3 regions of the Streptomyces sp. 7N604 genome follow, and region 2 is predicted to be linked to each of the others. Evidence: riboswitches for the same ligand, from Rfam matches in the RefSeq annotation. Region 2 holds a riboswitch; each other region holds the start of a gene.
The links. A riboswitch is a leader RNA that binds a small molecule or an ion and turns the genes downstream of it on or off. The one in region 2 is predicted to bind cobalamin.
Positions count from the first base shown of each region.

Region 1: another riboswitch for cobalamin. It lies ahead of metE (5-methyltetrahydropteroyltriglutamate--homocysteine S-methyltransferase); the one in region 2 lies ahead of ACTWP8_RS17935 (cobalamin biosynthesis protein).
Region 3: another riboswitch for cobalamin. It lies ahead of ACTWP8_RS25575 (ribonucleoside-diphosphate reductase subunit alpha); the one in region 2 lies ahead of ACTWP8_RS17935 (cobalamin biosynthesis protein).

Region 1 covers NZ_JBQQBX010000007.1:211,037-215,881, forward strand. Annotated here, with positions in the region: gene ACTWP8_RS10265 (hypothetical protein) at 1-97, shown strand, start outside; gene metE (5-methyltetrahydropteroyltriglutamate--homocysteine S-methyltransferase) at 163-2,442, opposite strand; cobalamin riboswitch at 2,670-2,889, opposite strand; gene ACTWP8_RS10275 (helical backbone metal receptor) at 2,976-3,695, shown strand; partial or broken gene ACTWP8_RS10280 (C4-dicarboxylate ABC transporter) at 3,661-4,029, opposite strand; gene ACTWP8_RS10285 (glycoside hydrolase family 5 protein) at 4,335-4,845, opposite strand, start outside.
Region 2 covers NZ_JBQQBX010000015.1:52,820-57,664, reverse strand. Annotated here, with positions in the region: gene ACTWP8_RS17940 (cobyric acid synthase) at 1-1,429, opposite strand, end outside; partial or broken gene ACTWP8_RS17935 (cobalamin biosynthesis protein) at 1,780-2,712, opposite strand; cobalamin riboswitch at 2,927-3,057, opposite strand; gene ACTWP8_RS17930 (hypothetical protein) at 3,347-3,586, opposite strand; gene ACTWP8_RS17925 (inorganic phosphate transporter) at 3,648-4,845, opposite strand, start outside.
Region 3 covers NZ_JBQQBX010000024.1:72,845-77,689, forward strand. Annotated here, with positions in the region: gene ACTWP8_RS25560 (carbon starvation CstA family protein) at 1-1,929, shown strand, start outside; gene ACTWP8_RS25565 (YbdD/YjiX family protein) at 1,926-2,132, shown strand; gene ACTWP8_RS25570 (Uma2 family endonuclease) at 2,196-2,780, opposite strand; cobalamin riboswitch at 2,909-3,039, shown strand; gene ACTWP8_RS25575 (ribonucleoside-diphosphate reductase subunit alpha) at 3,194-4,845, shown strand, end outside.

The sequences.
Region 1 (4,845 bases), on a different contig from region 2:
CCAGAACGCCGGCCAGGGCAACGAGAAGGAGTCCGCGCGTCGCTGGATGGACGCCCACCCGGACGTGGTGGCCCGGATGGCGCCCGTCACCGGCTGAGTCCGCCTTGACGCCTGGGGGCCCGGGAACGACGACGTCGTTCCCGGGCCCCCAGACATGTGAGGTCAGATGGCAGCCCGAACCTCGCGGGCCGCGGCCGTCATGTTCTCCAGCGCCGCGTCCGCCTCCTCGGGGAAGCGGGTCTTCAGCCCGCAGTCAGGGTTGACCCACAACCGCTCGGGTCGCACCGCCCGGAGCGCCTGCCGCAGCAGATCCGCGATCTCCCCTGCGGACGGGACGCGCGGCGAGTGGATGTCGTACACACCCGGGCCCACCTCGCGCGGGTAGCCCGCCTCCGCCAGCTCGCCCGCGATGCCCATCCGGGACCTCGCCGCCTCCAGGCTGATCACGTCCGCGTCCAGGGCCTCGATGGCGGGCAGGATCTCGCCGAACTCCGCGTAGCACATATGCGTGTGCACCTGCGTGTCGGCCCGGACCCCGCCCGTGGTGAGCCGGAACGCCTCGGTGGCCCACGCCAGATACCCGGCCCGCGCGGCCCGCCGCAGCGGCAGCAGCTCGCGCAGCGCGGGCTCGTCGACCTGCACCACCGCCGTGCCCGCCGCCTCCAGATCGGCGACCTCGTCGCGCAGGGCGAGGGCCACCTGCCGGGCGGTCTCGGCGAGCGGCTGGTCATCGCGTACGAAGGACCAGGCGAGCATGGTGACAGGACCTGTGAGCATGCCCTTGACCGGACGCTCCGTCAGGGACTGGGCGAAGCGCGTCCACTCCAGGGACATGGGCGCGGGCCGCGACACGTCCCCGGCGAGGATCGGCGGCCTGACATAGCGGGTGCCGTACGACTGGACCCAGCCGTGCCGGGTCGCCAGGAAGCCGTTCAGCTGCTCGGCGAAGAACTGCACCATGTCGTTGCGCTCGGGCTCGCCGTGCACCAGCACGTCCAGACCCGCCTTCTCCTGGAAGGCGATCACGTCCCGGATCTCCCGCTCGATCCGCTCCCGGTACTCGTCCTCGGTGAGGCGGCCGGTCCGCAGGCCCGCGCGGGCGGCCCGGAGTTCGGCGGTCTGCGGGAAGGAGCCGATCGTGGTCGTCGGCAGCGGCGGCAGGCCGAGTCGGGCGCGCTGGGCGGCGGCCCGTACCTCGTACGGCTGCGGGCGCCGGGTGTCGGCAGCCGTCACCGCCGCGCAGCGCTCCCGTACGGCCGCGTCGCGGGTGAGGGCGGAACCGGCACGCGAGGCGCGCGCGGCACGGGCAGCGGCGAGCTGCGGGGCCACCGCGTCCCGGCCGTCGTTCAGGGCGCGGGCGAGGACCGCGACCTCAGCCGTCTTCTGCCGCGCGAAGGACAGCCAGCGGGCGACCTGAGGGTCCAACTCCCGCTCGGCTGCCGCGTCCAGCGGCACATGCAGCAGCGAGCAGGAAGGCGCGGGGTCCACCCGCCCGGCCAGGCCCAGCAGGGTCGCGAGGGTGCCGAGCGCCTGCTCCAGATCGGCGGCCCAGACGTTGCGGCCGTCGACCACGCCCGCGATCAGGCGGCGGTCCTGCAGACCTCCTATGGCGGCGAGCGCGTCCACATTCGCCGCGGCCGGTCCGGTGAAGTCCAGGGCGAACCCCTCGACCGGGGAGTCCGCGAGCACCGGCAGCGCCTCGCCGAGCCCGTCGAAATACGAGGCGACGAGCAGCTTCGGCCGCGCGGGCACGGCGCCCAGGTCGCGGTAGGCCCGCGCGGTCGCGCTCAGCACCGCGCCCGGCTGGTCCTGGACGAGGACGGGCTCGTCCAGCTGCACCCACTCGGCCCCGGCCTCCCGCAGATCCGCGAGCAGCGACGCGTACACCGGCAGGAGCCGGTCCAGCAGCGTCAGCGGCTGGAAGCCGGGTGCGGCATCCGGGGCGGGCTTGGAGAGCAGCAGGAAGCTGACCGGCCCGAGGAGCACTGGGCGGGCGGTGAACCCCGCGTCACGGCCTTCGGCGAATTCCCCGACCTGCTTGCGTGAGTCCGGGGCGAAGACGCTGTCCTGGCTCAACTCCGGTACAAGGTAGTGGTAGTTGGTGTCGAACCATTTGGTCATCTCCAGCGGCTGCACATCCGCCGTGCCACGGGCCATGGCGAAGTAGGTGTCCAGCTCGCCGAGTCCGGCCGCGCGGTGCCGGGCCGGGACGGCGCCGACGGCCCATGCGGCGTCGAGGACGTGGTCGTAGAGCGAGAAGTCGCCGGTGGGGATCTCGTCGATGCCCGCGTCGCGCAGCTCGCGCCGGACACCGGCGCGCAACGCGGCCGCCGTGCGCAGCAGTTCCTCCTGGGTGATGCGTCCTGCCCAGTAGCCTTCGACGGCCTTCTTGAGCTCCCGGTCGGGGCCCTGCCGGGGGTAGCCGTGCAGAGTCGCCCGCACGCGTGCGGTGTGCGGGGCCTGCGCGGTCCGCGGCGATGTCGCGGTCTGCGCTGTCTGTGCCGTCTGCGCGGTCTGTGAGTCGGTCACGGAACTCTCCTTCGCGAGTTCGTCAGCGACCTCGGGAAGGCGGAGCACGTCGAAGACGGGGACGCTCGTACGTACGCCGTACGCCGTACGCCCCTGCCGCCGCCGACCCGCCCTCGAGGTCCCGGTTGGCCGCACCCCACGGCGGGGCACGGGCAGTGGCAGGTCTTCGGACTCGCGGGCGCGCCTGATGACCTTGCCAGGCACCTACTGGCCGTCGCTTCCCGGACGCCGGGCGTCCAGTGCGTAAGACGGCGGTCGTTCCCGCTCACCGCTGCGGGGCAGTTCCGGATTCCCACCGGATTCCCTCTTGCGACGCTCCCGCCTGGGAGGCGGGGCGAACCAGCTGCACGGCCAGCCTAACGCCTGTGCGCAGATGATCAATGTGCCTGTGGACAACAGGACTCCGCGCCCCCAAGGATTCCGCGCCCCGTGCGTAGGGTGATCGCATGCGCGTCGTATCGCTCGTTCCCTCCCTCACCGAGGCCGTGGCCGTCACCGCGCCCGGGCTGCTGGTCGGCGCCACCGCGTGGTGCAGCCACCCGGCGGGCCTCGACGTCGTACGGGTCAAGGGCACCAAGAACCCCGACGTGCCCGCGATCATCGGGCTCGCTCCCGACCTGGTGATCGCGAACGAGGAGGAGAACCGCGAGCCCGACCTGGCCGCGCTGCGCGACGCGGGGCTCGAGGTCCTCGTCACCGAAGTGCGCACGCTGGAGCAGGCGTTCGCCGAGCTGGTGCGGGTGCTGGTGCGCGGCTGCGGGCTGGCCCGGCCGCGATGGCTGGACGAGGCGGAGGCCGCCTGGCAGGACGTGCGGCCGCCCGGGGACCGGCTGACGGCCGTCGTGCCGGTCTGGCGGCGGCCGTGGATGGTCCTCGGCCGCGACACCTTCGCGGGCGACCTGCTCGCGCGACTCGGCGTCGACAACATCTACGCCGGGCACGCCGACCGCTATCCGAAGATCCGGCTCGACGAACTCAACGCGGCGGGCGCAGACCTCGCCGTGCTGCCCGACGAGCCGTACGCCTTCGGGACCGGCGACGGCCCCGAGGCTTTCCCCGGCCTGCCGTACGCGCTCGTCAGCGGCCGCCATCTCACCTGGTACGGGCCGTCGTTGGCACAGGCCCCGGCCGTCATCGGCGCGGCGCTGCGAGCAGCCGGCCGCTGAGCGTGGCACGCAACGTGCGGAATCCGGCGACGGCCCAGGCCGCCACGAGCAGCGCGAAGAGCGCCGCGGCCGACCAGCCGTACGCGTCGAGGCCTGTGTGCCGGGCCAGGGCCTCGGCGCCCGTGACACAGGTGCCGACCGGGAACGTGAACGCCCACCACGTCATCGAGAACGGCATCCCGCGCCGCACTGCCCGTACGGTCAGCGCGGTGGCGAAGACGAGCCAGAGGAGGGCGAACCCCAGCACCGGCACGCCGTAGAGCACCGCGAACGCGCCCAGCGCCTCGGCGTAGGGCGCCCGGACCGCGCCGCCGCGCGCCGCGTCCGCGAGCTGACCGGGGCGGGGCGGGCAGGCCGGGGGAGCCGGGTGAACCGACCCGCAGACCGGCTCCGGCAGTGGCCACGATAGCGGTGCCCATGACGGTCGCGTACCAGTTGGGCCCGAGTTCGCGCACCGAGACCCGCGCCCGGCGCTCGGGGGCGGGTGCCGGCCCAGCGCCGGACAGGGGACGGGGGCGGGACTGCGCGAGGGTGGCCATGCGAGTACCCTCGCGGGCGCCCGGCCCGCGACCTGCTGTCCCTCACGCGCCGGGCGCGCTGACGGCCGTACGGCTCCCCCGGTCCCCCCTACCCCGCCGCTCACTCAAGCTTTCTGCAGAGCAGCGCATCCGGTGTCTTCGACGACCCCACGCGCCCGGTGTACGCGACCCCGGCCGCGTACTCGTCGTCCGCGCACTGGCCCTTATGGCGGCCGTACGCGAAGTCGCCGCCCTTGGCTGCCGCCGGCCGGTCGTCGCCCCGGTCGAACCACACCGTCCGGCCGTTCGTGCCCAGCGCCGTGCCCGCCTCCGCGCACAGGGCGGCGGAGACGGCGGCTCCGCGCACGCTGTAGCCGATGAGGAAGTGGCGGGCCGGGCACTGGAGTTTGGTGTACCCCGAGGCCCAGTCGCCGCCGCCCGGTTCGACGTACCGTTCGTCGCGGACGACCTCGTGTCCGCCGCCCGCGGGCCAGAGGCCGCGGGCGCCTGCGTCCGTGCACAGCCCCCGGTTTCCGGTGTGGCTGAGCCCGGCGAGCCGCTGCCCGTCCGGGCACGCCGCCTTGCGCGCCCCGGAGTCCCAGTCCGGCAGCGCGCGCATCCGCAGCGACTGG
Region 2 (4,845 bases):
GCTGCTCCTCGCGCAGCGCCCCGAACGACGTATCAGGAGCGGGTACGAAGCGGCGCCCGGCCGCCTCCGCGACGCGCCGCAGAAAGGCGCGCCGGAACCCGTCGCTCTCCAGCGAGCCGTGCCAGTGCGTGCCCCAGACGGACCCGACCCTGCAGCCGTCGAGACCGCGGCCCTGGCCATCGGAGATGAACGCCTCGTCTCCGCCGGTCACCTCGGCCACGCCGTGGTGGATCTCGTAGCCCTCGACGCGCTCGCCCAGCGCCTCGCCCACCGGCCGCGCGAGGGTCTTCTCCGGCGCGAAGCGGACCCGTACGGGCAGGAGCCCGAGCCCGTCGACCGCCCCGGCCCGCGACTCGACGTCGTCCTCGATGCGCTCGCCCAGCATCTGGAAGCCTCCGCAGACGCCGAGCACCGGGCGGCCCTCGGCGGCACGCCGGGCGACGGCGGCGGCGATACCGCGCTCGCGCAGCCACTCCAAGGCGCGCACGGTGCCGCGGGTGCCGGGCAGCACGACCAGATCCGCGTCGGCCAGCTCCTCCGGGCGGTCGACGAACCGCACCACCACGCCCGGTTCCGCGGCCAGCGCGTCCACGTCGGTGAAGTTGGACATCAGCGGGACCGCGGCGACCGCCACCCGCAGCACGTCCTCGCCGTGCGGCGGGGCGACGACCGACTCGCGCACCGCGCCCCGCAGCGACACGCGCAGGCCGTCCTCCTCGTCGATGCCGAGCCCGTGCGCGTACGGCAGCACACCGAAGGTCCGCCGCCCGGTCAGGCCGCGCAGCATCTCCAACCCCGGCTCCAGGAGGGCGACATCGCCGCGGAACTTGTTGACCAGATACCCGGCGACGAGCGGCTGGTCCTCGCGGCCGAGCAGCGCCGTCGTGCCGAAGAAGGAGGCGAAGACGCCGCCCCGGTCGATGTCCCCGACCACCACGACCGGCAGCCGAGCGGCCCGCGCCAGCCCCATGTTGACGATGTCGGTGCGCCGCAGATTGATCTCGGCCGGGCTCCCGGCCCCTTCACAGATCACTGCGTCATACGTGCCCCGCAGCTCCTCCAGGCACGCCACGACGGTGCCGAGCAGCTCCTCCTGCCGCCCTCCGTGGTAGCGGCTGGCGCTCAGCTCGCCCACCGGCTTGCCGAGCAGGACGACCTGGCTGCTGCGGTCGCTTCCGGGCTTGAGCAGTACGGGGTTCATGAGGGCCGTCGGCTCGATACGGGCGGCCGCGGCCTGCATGGCCTGGGCCCGCCCGATTTCGGCGCCTTCGCGTGTCACGAACGAATTCAGTGACATGTTCTGCGCCTTGAAGGGCGCGACGGATACGCCCTTGCGGGCCAGCCAGCGGCAGATGCCGGCCGTGACGACGCTCTTGCCCGCGTCGGATGTGGTCCCGGCGACCAGCAGCCCGCCGCCCCTGCGATTCATGACCGCTCCTTCCGGGCCCCGGGAACGCGCGCGCCCCGACCGAGCCGCCCCGCGAGCCCAAGCCGCCGTACGACCCCGCTCCCCGGCAACCCCGCCTCCGACCGCGCCGGTACCAGCCCCTCCGCGCCCGGCCGCTGCGGCCCCGGACCCTTCAGCCCCGGACCCTCCGTCCCCAGGCGTTCCGCGTCCGGGTTTTCCCACCCGCCCGCCCTGAAAGGGGCGTCCGGGTGGGAAAACCGTGCCGCAGAGCCGGTGTTCGCCGCGCGCCGGTCTCTCGCGCGGATGCGCGCTGCGTCGGCGGACGTGGCGCGCAGCGCGGTCCGGAGCGCGCCCGGCGCCGGTGGTGCGCCGGCAGCCCACGCCAGCCGTGCGGCCACGCACGCCGCCAGCGCGAGTGTGCTCACGCGCCGCGAAAGCCGTACCGCACGCTCGATGTCCTCCACCGCCACCGGGCGGTTGCCTTCCCCCAGCACAGGACGGTGCTCGACCCGGCCGCCGTACGCGAGTGTGCCCCCGAGCCGTACGCCCAGCGCGCCCGCGAACGCGGCTTCCACAGGACCGGCATTGGGGCTGGGGTGCTTGCGCGCATCGCGGCGCAGGACGCGCCACGCGCCCCGCGGGTCGGGACCCGCCAGTACGGCCAGCGCCGCGGTGAGCCGGGAGCCCGGGAAGCCCACGAGGTCGTCGAGGCGGGCCGAGGCCCAGCCGTAGCGCCGATGGCGCGGCGACTTGTGACCGACCATGGCGTCAAGGGTGTTGACCGCCCGGAACCCCACCAGCCCCGGCACGCCCGCCACCGCGCCCCAGACCAGGGCGCCCACGACCGCGTCCGAGGTGTTCTCGGCGACGGACTCCACGACGGCGCGCGCGATCTGCCGCTCGTCCAGGGCCTGCGGGTCCCGGCCGCACAGGTGTGGGAGGCGGTCGCGGGCCACCTCGATGTCGCCTGCCGCCAGCGCGCCGCCCACGGCCCGCGCCTCGCGGCCGAGCGACGTGCCGCCCAGCACCGACCAGGCGGCGACGGCGGTCAGCGCCACGGCTGCCGCGGGGGAGCGGCGTACGGCGCGCGACAGCGCTGCTGCCGCGGCCACGGCGCCGCCCGCGCACACAGCGGCGTGCAGGGCGCCGTACGCGCGGTGGTCGCGCCACAAGCGCCGCTCGACGGCGGCCGCGGCCCGCCCGAAGGCGGCGACGGGGTGACCGCGCCGCGGATCGCCGGCGACGAGGTCGCAGGCGAAGCCCAGCGCGGCGCCGTACACGAAAGAGGCGTGTTCGGCACGCATCGGATCAGGACGCCGTCGTGCCTCGGAGGGAACGCGCGCGGGGGGCACGCGCGCGTAGGGAACACGGCCGTGGGGAACACGGGCGGCGGGAAAGCGCGACGGCGGTTCTTGGGGAACGGCGGGTATGACGCGAACGGCGCGTACGGCGGCAGCCGGGCATGGCGATATGTCCTCACTCAGGGTCCGCGCCCTGGCTCGACGTGACCGGCGGTGAGAGTCTCCTGGCTCCCGGATCGGCGCTTCCCCCGGCCTTCCAACCCGTTGTTAAGGGCCGTGACTTCTGGGGTGGGGGAGCGCTCCCCGGTGACAGTGGCGGGACCGCGCCGGATTCGCACCGGCTTCCTCTCCTGCCGCCGTTTGGCTCCGGCAGTCCACCACGGCCCGCGAACGCCCGTCAACTTGCCCCTTGACCTGCGGCAGGACCTCACACGCCCGCGGCCGGGGAACGACTGCGATCGTTCCCCGGCCGCGGGCACGAAGGGCTTGCCGCCAACAGGGGCGGGTGGGGCCATCGTTGTCCCTGCGCGGAGACGGAAGCGGAGGCCCGCTGCCGCCGCCCCACGTGCCCACGCGCGCGTGGGGCGCATGACGAGCGGTGCTCGCATGGGCGCATGGCGAGCGGCGCGGGGCTCCGTCAGGCGACGATCAGGTAAATCCCGTACGCGACGGCCGCAGCGCACAGCGCGTAGCAGGCGTACGCGCCCCCGCGCGCGAGGACCGGCGGTGCACCGGTCGCGGCGACCGTGCCGTCCGGCTGCGGCTGCGCCTTCCTGGAGCTGCCGACGATGCCGAGCGTGAACAGGCCGACCATCCCGACGGTGACCAGGAGGCTGACGCCGAAGACCTGGCCGAGTGCTGCCCAGTCGATGTCCATGCGGATGCTTCCTTCTTGCTTCTCTCGACCGATCTCGATTGATCCCGATTGATCCCGGGGCCTAGGCCGTGACCTTGGTGGTGGCGGACTGGGACTTGGACTGCGACTGGGGCGGCGGGCCGGCCGACTCCTGGGCTCCGGCGGCGGCCGTGCCCACCGGCGGCGGGGAGACGGACTTGATGGCTGCCGTGACGACGCCCTCCGGCTCTGCGCCCTCGACGCCGTCGACGTCGTTGACGTTGGTGTGGTCGACCGGCCTGCGGCGCGAGGCGATCCAGATAGCGGCACAGGCCGCAAGCGCGAGCACGGCGACACCGGCGACACCCGCGGTGCCCTGCTTCGCCAGCAGCGCAGCGGCGCCGCCGACCACACCCGCGGCCGGCAGGGTCAGCCCCCAGGCCGCGAACATCCGGCCAGCCGTGGACCACCGCACCACGCCGCCCTTGCGGCCGAGCCCGGAGCCCATCACGGCGCCGGAGCAGACCTGGGTGGTGGAGAGGGCGAAGCCGAGGTGGGAGGAGGCCAGGATGGTGACCGCGGCGCCGGTCTGGGCGGCGAAGCCCTGCGGCGGCTGGATGTCGGTGAGGCCCTTGCCCATGGTGCGGATGATCCGCCAGCCGCCCAGGTAGGTGCCGAGCGCGATGGCGAGACCGGCCGAGGCGATGACCCACAGCGGCGGGGCGGCGTCCGGGGCGAGCGCGCCACCGGTGATCAGCGCCAGCGTCATCACACCCATGGTCTTCTGCGCGTCGTTGGTGCCGTGGGCCAGGGAGACCAGCGCGGCCGAGGCGATCTGCCCGGCGCGGTAGCCCTTGGCGGTGGCCTCCGGGTCGGCGTTCCGGGCGGCGCGGTAGGACAGCCGGGTCGCCAGCAGGGTGGCGATGCCCGCGACGACCGGCGCGGCGACGGCCGGGATCAGGACCTTCATGACGACCTCGTCGCCGTGGACGGCGCCGAGGCCCGCCGAGGCGACGGTCGCGCCGATCAGGCCGCCGAAGAGGGCGTGCGAGGAGCTGGAGGGGAGACCGGCCAGCCAGGTCAGCAGATTCCAGACGATGGCACCCACCAGACCCGCGAAGATCACTTCGGGCTGGATGCCGGATTCATCGACGATGCCTTTGGAGATGGTCGCCGCGACCTCGACCGAGAGGAACGCCCCGACGAGGTTGAGGACCGCCGACATCGCCACCGCGGTCTTGGGCCTGAGAGCCCCGGTGGAGATGGTGGTGGCCATGGCGTTGGCGGTGTCGTGGAAGCCG
Region 3 (4,845 bases), on a different contig from region 2:
GACCGGCGGGTGCTGTTCGGCCACCACTTCGCGGCGGTCGCGGGCGCGGGCCCGCTGGTCGGCCCGGTCCTCGCGGCGCAGATGGGCTACCTGCCCGGCACCATCTGGATCATCGTCGGCGTGATCTTCGCCGGCGCAGTGCAGGACATGGTCACGCTGTTCTTCTCGATGCGCCGCAACGGCCGGTCGCTCGGCCAGATGGCGCGGGACGAGATCGGGCCCTTCGGCGGTGCCGCCGCCCTGGTCGCGGTCTTCGCGATCATGATCATTCTGCTTGCGGTGCTGGCGCTGGTCATCGTGAACGCCCTGGCGAACTCGCCGTGGGGCGTCTTCTCCATCGGCATGACCATCCCGATCGCCCTGTTCATGGGCTTCTACCTGCGCGTACTGCGGCCGGGCCGGGTCACCGAGGTCTCCGCCATCGGCGTCGCGCTGCTGCTGCTCGCCATCGTCGCGGGCGGCTGGGTCGCCGAGTCCTCGCTCGCCGACTTCTTCACGCTGTCGCCGGGCGCCCTGGTCATCTGGATGGTCGTCTACGGCTTTGTGGCCTCCGTACTCCCGGTGTGGATGCTGCTGGCGCCGCGCGACTACCTCTCGACCTTCATGAAGGTCGGAACGATCGCACTGCTGGCGCTCGGCGTCGTCATCGCGCTGCCGACGATGAAGATGGACCCGGTGACCAGCTTCGCCTCGAGCGGCAACGGGCCCGTCTTCGCCGGGTCGCTCTTCCCGTTCGTCTTCATCACCATCGCGTGCGGCGCGCTCTCCGGCTTCCACTCCCTGGTCTCCTCGGGCACCACCCCGAAGATGATCCAGAAGGAGACGCAGATCCGGATGGTCGGCTACGGCGCCATGCTGACCGAGTCGTTCGTCGCCGTCATGGCGATGATCACCGCCTGCATCATCGACCCCGGGCTGTACTTCGCGGTCAACTCCCCGGCGGGCGTGATCGGTTCGACGGTCGACTCGGCATCGCAGGCCGTGGCCGGCCTCGGCTTCTCCATCTCGCCCGACCAGCTCGCCGCGGCGGCCAAGTCGGTCGAGGAGCAGAGCCTCCTCTCCCGTACGGGCGGCGCGCCCACCTTCGCCCTCGGCATGTCGGAGATCTTCTCCTCGGTGATCGGCGGCGCCGGGCTGAAGGCGTTCTGGTACCACTTCGCGATCATGTTCGAGGCGCTGTTCATCCTCACCACGGTGGACGCGGGCACCCGGGTCGGGCGCTTCATGCTCCAGGACATGCTCGGCAACGTCTACAAGCCGTTCCGGCAGGTCAGTTGGAAGCCGGGCGTGTGGTTCGCCAGCGCGGTCGTCGTGGGCGGCTGGGGCTACTTCCTGTGGGTCGGCGTACACGACCCACTGGGCGGCATCAACCAGCTCTTCCCGCTCTTCGGCATCGCCAACCAGCTGCTCGCGGCGGTCGCCCTGGCCGTCTGCACCACGCTGCTGGTGAAGTCCGGGCGGCTGAAGTGGGCCTGGGTCACGGCGGTTCCGCTGGCCTGGGACGCGGCGGTCACGCTGACCGCGAGCTGGCAGAAGGTCTTCTCCGACGACCCGCGGGTGGGCTTCTTCAAGCAGCGGGCCCTCAACCAGGAGGCCATCGACGCCGGGAAGGTCCTGCCGCCCGCCAAGAACATGGACGACATGCACACCATCGTCACCAACGCGACGGTGGACGGCGTGCTCGCGGCGCTCTTCGCGCTCCTCATCGTCGTGGTGATCGCCGACGCGGGCCGGGTCTGCTACAAGGCGATCCGCGACCCGCAGAGCGTCACGCTGCACGAGGTGCCGTTCGAGGAGTCGAAGATCGTCGCCCCGGCGGGGCTCTTCCCGACCAAGGAGGAGAAGGCGGAGCTCGTGGCGGCCGGGGTCGGCGCGGACGCCGGTTCCGGGGAGCGGGGCGGAGCCCGCGACCGGGAGCCCCAGCCGTGAAAGGGGCGGCGGGCATCCGCAGGACGGCCTCGAAGATCCGCTGGTTCTGGCGCGAGGCGTCGGGCGAGGCGACGTACGACCGTTACGTCGCCCACGCCCGGGCCCACGACCCGCGGGCGGAGGTGCTGAGCCGACGCGAGTTCGAGCGGCAGCGCATCGATGCGCGGGAAGCCGACCCGCGGGAGGGCTTCCGCTGCTGTTGAACTCGTGGTCGTAGGACGGCCGCCGTATTCCCCGCCACCGGGGATTGCGGCGGCCGTTCGTCGTCAGCGCACCCAGTCCTTGAGAGGCGCGGTCTCCACGGTGATTCCCACGGGATCGGGCAGCTCGACCGCCTTGCCGAACGGAACGGTGTGGGCGTTCTCGTACCGGACGCCGTCCGGCTCGCTGAAGACCGTTACCTCGCAGCTGTCGCGGTCGATCAGGAGATAGACCGGGATGCCGGTCTCGGCATAGGCGCGTGGCTTCTCCGTCCGGTCGCGCCCATCAGTGTCGGAGTCGTACGAGGTGACCTCGACGGCCATCAGCACCGGAGCGGGGTCGGCCCATTCGCCCTGGCCGACGAAGGCGCCGCTGGACGCCAGCGAGCCGTCCGGCCGTGCCCGCCCCTTCCGGTACTCCTGCACCTTCAGGCCCTGGTCGGGGTAGAGCCACAGCTCCGGGCGCGACTGCATGCAGATGCGCGTCAGCCACTCGATAATCCGCCCGTGATCCCCGTCCGGCATGGGCTTGCTCCTGATTTTCCCATCGATGAACTCCAGCCGTGCGCCTTCCTCCATGCGAGCGGCTATCCGAGCGGCCTCTTCAAAGCTCTCGATCGTCATGTGCGGCCGGTCGGCGAGCACGGTCATCGAGCCTCCTCCTGCTGCTTGTCGGACGGAGCAGTCCTACCCGCACGACGATAGCGGAGGGCACCGACAGTCGGCGCCTCATCGCTCGCGACTCACTAGATGTGGGGGTTGGCCCCCGAGGCCACCCCTACATGTATGCTCGTGCTCGCTGCCACCGCAGGGGAATCCGGTGCGAATCCGGAACTGTCCCGCAACGGTGTGGATGTGCGTGTTCGCGCATGTCCCGAGTCCGAGGACCTGCCGGCAGCACCGCCCGGCTCGACCGGACCGGGCGGCGAATCGTCCCGGGTCTCGTGGGTTGGGCCGACGGACGCTGCGCGGTGTGCTGCCGCCCCTTCCCCGGGGTGACGTACGCCCGCACGCGCCCGTGGCGCACCACCCCTCGCGGCCCCAGCCGAGCGAGGGAGAGCCACGTGACCATCGCGCCCGCGGATCCTGCGTCACGCGAGTCCGTATCGGAGCCCGCCACAGCCGCGGTGACCGCCCCAGCAGCCGTGGAGGCGGGCATCGCCGACGGCCCCGGCTCCGCCCTGCTGCGCACCCTGACCGACCTCACCGCCGACCTGCCCGCGACCGACCCGGGCCGGGTCGCCGCGGCCGCGCTCCGCGGCCGCCACGCGGGCTCCGACGAGGCCGAGTTGCGGGAGCTGGCCACAGAGGCGGCGGCCGGGCTCATCTCCGAGGACCCCGAGTACTCGCGGCTCGCCGCGCGCCTGCTCACCCGCGCCATCGCCGAAGAGGCCGCAGGCCAGGGCGCCGTCTCCTTCTCCGCCTCGGTCGCGACCGGCCACCGGGAGGGCTTGATCGCCGACGGCACGGCCGAGTTCGTCCGCGCCCACGCCGCCCGCCTCGACGCGCTCGTCGAGTCCGCCCTCGCCGACGGCGCCGACGACCGGTTCGGCTACTTCGGTCTGCGCACCCTCCACAGCCGCTATCTGCTGCGCCACCCCATCACCCGTCAGGTCATCGAGACCCCGCAGCACTTCATGCTCCGAGTGGCCTGCGGACTCGCGGAGGACGGCTCGGAGCGGGCTGTCGGCGAAGTGGCCGCGCTCTACGGGCTGATGAGCCGCCTCGACTACCTCCCCAGCTCCCCCACCCTCTTCAACTCCGGTACCCGCCACCCGCAGATGTCCTCCTGCTATCTGCTGGACTCCCCGCTGGACGAGCTCGACTCGATCTACGAGCGCTACCACCAGATCGCACGGCTCTCGAAGCACGCGGGCGGCATCGGCCTGCCGTACAGCCGCGTCCGCTCGCGCGGCTCGCTGATCCGCGGCACGAACGGGCACTCCAACGGCATCGTGCCGTTCCTGCGCACCCTCGACGCCTCCGTCGCCGCGGTCAACCAGGGCGGGCGGCGCAAGGGCGCGGCCTGCGTCTACCTCGAGACCTGGCACGCGGACATCGAGGAGTTCCTGGAGCTGCGCGACAACACCGGCGAGGACGCGCGCCGCACCCACAACCTCAACCTCGCGCACTGGATCCCGGACGAGTTCATGCGCAGGGTCGAGGCGGACGGGCCGTGGTCGCTGTTCTCGCCCGCGGACGTACCGGAGCTGGTCGACCTGTGGGGCGCCGAGTTCGACGCCGCGTACCGGAAGGCGGAGGCGGAGGGCCGCTACGTCAAGCAGATCCCGGCCCGCCAGGTCTACTCCCGGATGATGCGCACCCTCGCGCAGACCGGCAACGGCTGGATGACCTTCAAGGACGCCGCGAACCGGACTGCCAACCAGACCGCCGAGCCCGGCAGGGTCGTCCACTCCTCCAACCTCTGCACCGAGATCCTCGAGGTCACGGAGGACGGCGAGACCGCCGTCTGCAACCTCGGCTCGGTCAACCTCGCCGCCCACCTGGGCGAGGACGGCGAGATGGACTGGGAGCGGCTCGACGCCACGGTCCGTACCGCCGTGACCTTCCTCGACCGGGTCGTCGACATCAACTTCTACCCCACGCCGCAGGCCGCGGCCTCCAACGATCGCTGGCGGCCGGTGGGCCTCGGCGTGATGGGCCTCCAGGACGTCTTCTTCCGGCTGAAGCTGGCCTTCGACTCCCCCGAGGCCGC